Regions from separate parts of the Mesorhizobium sp. M0296 genome, predicted to be linked through region 3. Evidence: predicted binding sites of a transcription regulator. Region 3 holds the regulator's gene; each other region holds the start of a gene.
The links. Region 3 encodes LexA, which represses DNA repair genes until DNA is damaged. Its sites were predicted from a motif close to TGTTCNNNNTGTGTTCNG; they were not measured.
Positions count from the first base shown of each region.

Region 1: NKI97_RS11810 (PA0069 family radical SAM protein) is a predicted target of LexA. The motif match lies at 753-770, and genes of this name have one in related genera.
Region 2: NKI97_RS19645 (single-stranded DNA-binding protein) is a predicted target of LexA. The motif match lies at 1,010-1,027, and genes of this name have one in related genera.
Region 4: NKI97_RS20940 (ATP-dependent helicase) is a predicted target of LexA. The motif match lies at 1,055-1,072, and genes of this name have one in related genera.

Region 1 covers NZ_JAMYRZ010000009.1:163,725-165,924, forward strand. The annotation lists gene NKI97_RS11800 (phytanoyl-CoA dioxygenase family protein) at 1-1, opposite strand, end outside; gene NKI97_RS11805 (glycosyltransferase) at 190-693, opposite strand; gene NKI97_RS11810 (PA0069 family radical SAM protein) at 845-1,999, shown strand; gene rnhB (ribonuclease HII) at 2,166-2,200, shown strand, end outside.
Region 2 covers NZ_JAMYRZ010000020.1:31,678-33,877, reverse strand. The annotation lists gene NKI97_RS19660 (SRPBCC family protein) at 1-137, opposite strand, end outside; gene NKI97_RS19655 (ArsR/SmtB family transcription factor) at 134-448, opposite strand; gene NKI97_RS19650 (cupin domain-containing protein) at 531-920, opposite strand; gene NKI97_RS19645 (single-stranded DNA-binding protein) at 1,129-1,641, shown strand; gene NKI97_RS19640 (OsmC family protein) at 1,765-2,190, shown strand; gene NKI97_RS19635 (MarC family protein) at 2,199-2,200, opposite strand, start outside.
Region 3 covers NZ_JAMYRZ010000004.1:48,617-50,816, forward strand. The annotation lists gene NKI97_RS05820 (ComEC/Rec2 family competence protein) at 1-457, shown strand, start outside; gene lexA (transcriptional repressor LexA) at 451-1,185, opposite strand; partial or broken gene kynU (kynureninase) at 1,632-2,200, shown strand, end outside.
Region 4 covers NZ_JAMYRZ010000022.1:33,211-35,410, reverse strand. The annotation lists gene NKI97_RS20945 (glucose/quinate/shikimate family membrane-bound PQQ-dependent dehydrogenase) at 1-861, opposite strand, end outside; gene NKI97_RS20940 (ATP-dependent helicase) at 1,114-2,200, shown strand, end outside.

The DNA of each region.
Region 1 (2,200 bases), on a different contig from region 3:
TCGGGGTCCTCAAAATGTCGATGGAACAGCATCGACGTTAGTCGTCGCCGCTCCGGCACACCCCAAACCCTATTCGCCCATATCGCCGGGAATGGTAACCCCCGGCCAGATTTTGTGCAATGCACAATAAACGACGACCCGCCAGAAAATGTGCTTGGGCGGAGTTCCCATAACCGGGACGGTAAGCTGTCACTTCCGCGGCGCGACCCAGATCTCGGCGTGGAGCCTCCTGGTCGCCAGGCCGCGGGCGATCGCTTCGGCGCTGCGGGCATTCTTCGACAGCGCGGCGGCCTGACGCTTGCTGATCACCAGGCCTTCGGCGAGAGCGCGATTTCCGGCAAAGACGCGCGACAGGAACGGCGCGCGGCTGCCGCGTGCCCGCGAGAACCGCGCCGCCATGGTTTGCCTCGCCGTATGGGCGACGACCTCGTCGATCCAGCCCTCTCCCAGCCGCGCTCCCGGTTCGAGCAAAAGCAGCCAGTCGCCCTTGGCCTGCCTGATGCCGGCGGCGATGCCGCCGCTGACATAGTGGCAGCCGGCATGTTCGGCGACGCGGTGCGTCTGATCGGTCGAGCCGGTGTCGCAGACGAGAACGTCGCGCACCACGCCTTCGACCGCGCCGCCGATCAGCGAGGCGAGCGTGCGGGCAAGGCCCTCCTCGTCATTCAGGGTTTCGATCAGGACGCTGAGCATGTTTAGCCGAATAGCGGAAAGCGGTGGGCAGCGCCAGTTTTTGCGGCGCGCCGCGAGAAAGTTCTTGCTTTGTTCTCATCAATGCGATAGGAATACATTCATGAGCAGAGCGATTCGACAGCGGGCGGACAGTCCCTGGGAAAGGGCCAAAATGGAACAGATCGTGCGTGCCGACATTGCCGCCTTCGGCGCTGGCAGGGCCGAGATGGCGAATGCGATGATCGAGCAGAGCGGCATGCGCGTCCGTCCCGACCGCAATCGCGGCAGGTCGGCGGGCATCAATCCGTCCGGCCGTTTCGAGCCGGTCAGCCGGCACGTGTTCGACGACGGCTGGAATTCGCTGGAGGAGCTGCCGCCCTTCAAGACCGAGGTACAGGTCGAGAAGCCGCGCACCATCATCACCCGCAACGAATCGCCCGATATCTCCTTCGACCGCTCGATCAATCCCTATCGCGGCTGCGAACATGGCTGCGTCTATTGTTTCGCGCGGCCGACGCACAGCTTCATGGGGCTGTCGCCGGGGCTGGATTTCGAATCGAAGCTGTTTGCCAAGCCGGATGCGGCGCGGCTGCTCGACAAGGAATTGTCCAGGGATAATTACCAGCCGCGCACCATCGCCATCGGCACCAACACCGATCCCTATCAGCCGATCGAGAAGCAATACCGGATCATGCGCGAGATCCTCGAAGTGCTGGAGGCGCGCGGGCACCCGGTCGGCATCGTCACCAAATCGGCGCTGGTGACGCGTGACATCGACATTCTGTCGCGCATGGCCGAACGCGGGCTGGCCAAGGTGGCGTTGTCGGTGACGACGCTCGACCGCATGCTGGCGCGCACCATGGAGCCACGCGCGTCGATGCCGACCAAGCGGCTGGAGGCGATCAGGCAGCTTTCGGACGCCGGCATACCGGCCTCGGTGATGGTCGCACCGATCATCCCCGGACTGACCGACCCGGAAATGGAGCGCATCCTCGATTCGGCGCAGGCAGCGGGCGCGCGTGAAGCCGGCTATGTGCTGCTGCGCCTGCCGCTGGAGGTCGCGCCAATCTTCAAGGACTGGCTGCTGCGCCATTATCCCGACCGCTATCGCCACGTCATGTCGCTGATCCGGTCGATGCGCGACGGCAAGGACTACGATTCGGAATGGGGCAAGCGCATGAAAGGCTCCGGCCCGTATGCCTGGCAGATCGGCCGGCGCTTCGAGATCGCCGCCAAACGGCTCGGCCTCAATGCCGAGCGGCGCTCGCTCAGGACCGACCAGTTCGTCCCCGCCGCCAAGGCGACCGAGCAGCTGATGCTGCTGTGACAAAGCGTCTCGCGCCAGCCGCTTGAAGCGGCCGCAGCAGGCGAAAAATCCCGTCCGGCCTGTCTTGTCCCCGGGCTTGCAGACGGTAGCCCCTCCTGGTCCGGTGCCCCGCCCGACCCAGAGGGGACTTGCGGAGAATCGGAGCCGATGCGAACCTCGCCGCACCATGGCTCGCCCGCGTTCCGATTCTCCGCTTCTCTT
Region 2 (2,200 bases), on a different contig from region 3:
TTCGGCATCATCCAGGCCGCGAGCAGGTCCGGCACCGTCAGCGCCCGCCACACCTTTTCCGGCGGTTCGGGCAGCTCGCACTCGAACTCGATCTTGTCTGCGGCCATTTCGGCGCGTTCTTTGCCTCGGCTGGTCATTGGTCCATGTCCTTCAAAACCGTCTTGAGCCTTTCGATGCGCTCTGGCCAGAACGCACGGTAGCGTTCGATCCAGCCGAGCAGTGGCGCAAGCCCCTTCGGATCGACGCGGTAATAGGCGTTGCGACCGGCCCGGCGCTCGACCACGAGGCCGGCGCCGCGCAGCACTGCGAGATGTTGCGATACCGCCGGCTGCGATACCGGTATGCCAGTGCGCAGTTCCGACACCGTCATCTCGCCGTCGGCGAGCCGCTCATAGACGGCGCGACGCGTTGGATCCGCTAGTGCCCGAAAAATGTCTGCTTCGATCATGCCGAAAGCATAAGTCAATACTTATCTGTTTGGCAAGCCGTGTTTTTTAAGACAGGCGGTGTTTTTTAAGACAGGCGAGGTTTTACAAACTCGCCGGAAGCCAGCGTCTCACCATGTCCGGGGATCCCTTGAACGTCGCCTCGAAAACTGGTGACGCGAGCACGGCATGGATGTGAAGCAATTCGGAGCCGATGTTTCGGAAGCCATGTTGCCTGTGCGCGGCGACAACAAGCGACTGTCCCGCAGTCAAGACGAGATGCTCTTCGTCGATCCACATCTCGGCCCTGCCAGCGATGACGGTAAGCACTTCCTCGACCGGGTGCCAATGTGTCGGGGCGCCAACCGCCGGTTCGACCCACTGTTCGAATATGCAAAGTTGAGTTGCGCCGTTGCGGGCAGAGACATGCATGCGGGTCTTTACTCCCGTCCGCCATTCTTCTTGCGGCTGATCGTCATGCTCGACCATCTTCATGCGGTCGCCTCGATCCCATGGTCTGTGGAAATTCGACGCCAAGACACTACTTCTTACTGACAACTATTGACAGTGCAGGGCCTCTCCTATAGAACGAAAAGAGAACAAAAACCTTGTGGGAAAAGGCAGCGACGGCAGGCAGGGATTGTCCATAGCCTGTAAGGTGCGGCGACAAAAATTCGGTTTCGGATGAGCGCGGAGAAGTATCATGGCGGGTAGCGTCAACAAGGTCATTCTGGTGGGCAACCTCGGGGCGGACCCTGAAATCCGCCGCCTGAATTCGGGTGACCCGGTCGTCAACATCCGCATCGCGACGTCGGAAAGCTGGCGCGACAAGACATCCGGAGAGCGCAAGGAAAAGACCGAGTGGCACAATGTCGTGATCTTCAACGACCAGATCGCCAAGGTGGCCGAGCAGTATCTGAAGAAGGGCATGAAGGTCTATGTCGAGGGCCAGCTGCAGACGCGCAAATGGCAGGACCAGACCGGCAATGACCGCTATACGACCGAAATCGTGTTGCAGAAATTCCGCGGCGAGCTGCAGATGCTCGATGCGCGGGGCGAGGGCGGCGGCCAGGTCGGCAACTATGCCGGTGGTGGTGCGAGCCGCGGTTCCGATTTCGGCCAGTCCGGCCCGGGCGAAAGTTTCAATCGCGGTGGCGCCAACAAGGGCGGCGGCGGCGGTTCGTCGCGCGAGCTGGACGACGAAATCCCGTTCTGATTTCTCGGGGCGGACTGCCCTTGCGACGAAAAGCGCCGGCACCTTGGCCACGAAATGGCGTCCCGAAAATCTGTCTTGGATTTTCGGGACGTTGTGCGTTTGAGCGGTGAAAGGACGTATCAGGTGAAGGCAAGGGTCAAGTGGGTCGAGGAGCGCACTTTCGTTGGCGAGTCCGCCAGTGGGCACAAGCTGGTGCTAGGCACTGCGTTCGGGCCGGAGGGCAAGACGCCGGGGCCGAGCCCAATGGAACTGGTGCTGATCGGCACTGGCGGCTGCTCGGCCTATGACGTGGTCCATATCCTCGAAAAGGGGCGCGAGGCGGTCGAAGATTGCGTGGTCGAACTCGATGCCGACCGTGCAGAAGCCGATCCCAGGGTGTTCACCCGCATTCACATGCATTTTGTCGTCAAGGGCCGGGCGCTATCACACGACAAGGTGAAGCGGGCGATTGGGCTTTCGATCGACAAATACTGCTCGGCCTCGTCAATGATGGCCAAGACTGCCGAGATTACCCACGACTTCGAAGTCATTGAAACGACAGCGAAGTAGGGCTGTTCCT
Region 3 (2,200 bases):
TATCGTCGCGCCGGAAACACCTGCAAAGAACGACCCGCAATTCGACATTGCCGATCCGGCCGACCTACCGCCGGGCATGCCGTTCATTTGCACGGACGGCCTCTGCCTTGCCAGGCATCCATCCGGCGCGATCATCGCGCAAGCCAAGGACCGCGATACTGCGCGGCCAGCCTGCGCCTTTGCCAGCTTGATCGTCATCGACGACGCCACCGCGCATAACCCCTGCTACTACGACCGGCTGGTCCTCGTCGTCACCAAACGGCAACTGGCGCGCGCGGGAAGTGCCGCCGTCTACTTCGATCCACAAGCGGCAACGCGCGCCGAAATCCGTTTCGCGGTCGAAAAATCATACCGGCCCTGGCACGTGCAGCGGAAATTTTCACGCGCGGCACGGGGCCTGCCACCATACCGCAGGGCCGACAACCCCAAAGCCGGCGCCAAGGGCGGGGCTCAGTAGCGGCGGATCAGTCCGACGAGCTTGCCCTGCACCTTGACCCTGTCTGGTCCGAAGATGCGCGTCTCGTAGGCCGGATTGGCGGCTTCCAGGGCGATCGAGGCGCCCTTGCGGCGGAACCGCTTCAGCGTCGCTTCCTCCTCGTCGACCAGTGCCACCACGATCTCACCGGGGCTCGCCGTATCGGCATTGCGGATGATCACCGTGTCGCCGTCGAAAATGCCGGCCTCGATCATCGAATCGCCTTTGACCTCGAGCGCATAATGCTCGCCGCCCATGATCATATCCGGCGGCACCGAAATCGAATGCGTCTGGTGCTGGATGGCGTCGATCGGCACACCGGCGGCGATGCGGCCCATCACCGGGATCGAAACGGCGGCGACGACATCGTCGTCATTTCCGGCTGCGGGCACGCGCGACGATGTCGGCTTGCCTTGCCGAGGACCGCCTTGCCCAAGACTGCCCTGGATGACACTCGGCGAGAACTTGCGTGCCGCATTGAGGCCGGGGGCGATCGAGTCAGGCAGGCGCAGCACCTCCAGCGCACGGGCCCGGTTGGGCAAACGGCGAATGAAGCCGCGCTCCTCCAGCGCCGTAATCAGCCGGTGGATTCCGGATTTGGAAGCCAGGTCGAGCGCTTCCTTCATCTCGTCGAAGGAAGGCGGGATACCGCTTTCCTTCAACCTTTCGTGGATGAACATAAGCAGTTCGTGTTGTTTGCGTGTCAGCATAGCGACCCCCAACAGAATCAGAAAAACAAACCCAGAACAAACACTATCTGTTCCAGTTGTGTTCCGCAACTGTTTAAAGTTTAATGAATGCGTTAAGGCTCGGGAAACAAACGACGTCCCTACCGGGGTACCGTATTTTCACCGCCGCGAGCCTCATCGCCTTGATTCTGCTTTCGTTTGCGCCCTTCTGGCTTCCCGGAGGCCACATTGACATCGGCCGTCGGTCGGCAAAGGGCACGGAAGTGAACCCCTATCGACTGTGCGGTTTGGTCGATGCACCGTGAACGAAACGAACTCAAAACGCCAACCTCGGGTTAAGTCCCCGGTTTCCACCGCCTGGTCAGGCTGCTTCTCGCCGGTGGAGCCTTGCTGCGCGCAACCAGGGAATGGAAGAACAGTCGACGCGTGTCGGGCGTTGCGTTGGATCTTGGGGGAGCAGACAAATCATGACAGGAATTCCCGATCTCGTGGCCATAAAGGCGATGGATGCCGCGGATCCGCTGCGCGCGATGCGCGACCGCTTTGTATTGCCGCAAGGAGTGGTCTATCTCGACGGCAATTCGCTAGGAGCTGCTTCACGTGCCGCTTTCGATGAACTGCGCAAGGCCGCGACCGAAGAATGGTCGCATGATCTCATCCGCGCATGGAACACGGCCGGCTGGTTCAACATGCCGCTTGAACTTGGCGACCAGCTCGGGCGCCTGATCGGTGCCGCGGCCGGCCAGACGGTGGTCTGCGACACGACATCGGTCAACATCTACAAGCTGCTGCACGCCGCCATGGCCATGCGACCGGAGCGGCAGGTCATCGTCGCCGAGGGCGATAGTTTTCCGACGGACCTCTACATGGCTGAGGGTGTGGTTTCGACGCGAAAAGATACGCTGCTGCGCCTCTCGGGGGTCGACGCGCCGAGCATCGAAGAGCTGATCGACGAACGCACCGCCGTGGTGCTGGTCAACCACGTCAACTACAAGTCGGGCAACTGCGCGACATGCCGGCGCTGACGCGCAGGGCT
Region 4 (2,200 bases), on a different contig from region 3:
CGCGATCAGCCGGGCGTCGGATGTCGGCAGGTAGATGCGTGTGGCGCAGGGCTGGCCGGCGGCGATCTTGGCATCGGCATAATAGGACACGCCGCGGCAGGTCTGGTGCTGGCGGTCCTTGTTGAGCTTGACCTGCGGATCGAAGCGCCATTTCTCCTTACCGCTCGCGGCATCGATGGCGATGGCGAAATTATGCGGCGTGCAGATGTAGAGCGTGTCGGCGATTTTTAGCGGCGTCACCTGATAGGTCGTCTCGCCGATGTCGTCGGGCCCTTTCACGTCGCCGGTGCGATAGGTCCAGGCCGGCTGCAGATTGGCAACGTTTTCGGCGGTGATCTGGTCGAGCGGCGAATAGCGCTGGCCATATTGCGTGCGACCGTAATAGTGCCATTCGCCAGCCGGCACGTTGCCGCCGAGATCGGCCGTCGGCGTCACCTTGTCGGTGTTGAGTTCACCCGCAATATCCTTTGGATCGGTCGTCATCGAATAGCCGGCGACGGCAAGCGATGCCAGCACGGCGAGGATCAGCGGTGCGCGTCCGTCGGGACCGGTAAGCCCGCGCCGCGCCCATGGCGTCAACAGCCATAGCGCGACAAGCACGATGATGCCGCCGCGCGGGCCGAGCTCCCACCAGTCGAAGCCGATCTCCCAGACCGCCCAGGCGAGCGTGCCGAGCACGATCGCCGCATAGAGCCACAGCGCCGTGGATCTGCGCCTGTAGAGCAGCCAGGCCGCGACAAGGAAAGCTAGACCGACGATGACGTAATACCAGCTGCCCCCCAGCGTCACGAGCCAGATGCCGCCGCCGCCAATCGCCAGGCCGATGAGGAAAAGGATCAGGGAGGTGATGACCACAGCCAAGACGGTGCTCCTTCGACTGGTGCGCTCCGCGACGCCTCCATGGGCAACCCCGCATTGCGTTCCTGCCCCCACGCAACTTTCTCCGGCCCGCTTCCCCTGTCAAGCAAGCTCGGCGTTTTACGGTGCCGGCCCATCGCAAGCCCGGCGTTTTGGTTAGCGGACCCATCCAGATTGTGAGTCCACCGACTGGACAGAGAACAAAACGGAGACACTTCTGGCCTTTCGCTGCCGAATCACTACATTCGGGGAGAGATGTCCGGCTTTTCGGAAGACATGCCCTTTTTTGACGAACCGAACGCGCGGCCCGTGGCCCCGTCGGGCATTGCCGCGCGCGCCATGGCTGCCCGCAGCGGCCACAACAATGCGCCCGACTATCTCAAGGGGTTGAACCCCGAGCAGCGGCTGGCGGTTGAGACCACCGAAGGCCCGGTTCTGGTGTTGGCCGGCGCCGGCACCGGCAAGACGCGGGTGCTCACCACCCGCATCGCTCACATCCTTGCCACCGGCAAGGCTTTCCCCTCGCAGATCCTCGCCGTCACCTTCACCAACAAGGCGGCGCGCGAGATGAAGCAGCGCATCGGCCTGTTGATCGGCGAAGGCAATGTCGAGGGCATGCCGTGGCTCGGCACCTTCCACTCGATTGGAGTGAAGCTGCTGCGCAGACATGCCGAGCTGGCCGGGCTCAAATCCGACTTCACCATTCTCGACACCGATGATGTCGTGCGCCTGATCAAGCAGCTTATCCAGGCCGAAGGGCTGGACGACAAGCGCTGGCCGGCCAAGCAGTTCGCCCAGATGATCGACGGCTGGAAGAACAAGGGCCTCGGTCCCGCCGACATCCCCGAGGGCGATGCCCGTGCCTTCGCCAACGGCAAGGGCCGCGAGCTCTATAAGGCCTATCAGGAGCGGCTGAAAACGCTGAACGCTTGCGACTTCGGCGATCTCCTGTGCCACCCGATCCGCATCTTCCGCGCCAATCCGGACGTGCTGAAGGAATACCACAAGCGCTTCCGCTACATCCTCGTCGACGAATATCAGGACACCAACACCGCCCAGTACATGTGGCTGCGGCTGCTGGCGCAGCGGCCGCAATCCTCCCCCCTTGAGGGGGAGGTACCCGCGAAGCGGGCGGAGGGGGTTGCCGCAGAAGGCACCGCTAGAGCGTCGAGCACTGCCGCCGGTAGGTCGAGCACTGCCGCACGGACCCCACCCGACCGGGCTTCGCCCGGCCACCCTCCCCTCAAGGGGGAGGGAAGCCCGCGCCTGTCCACCGTAAATATCTGCTGCGTCGGCGACGACGACCAGTCGATCTATGGCTGGCGCGGCGCCGAGGTCGACA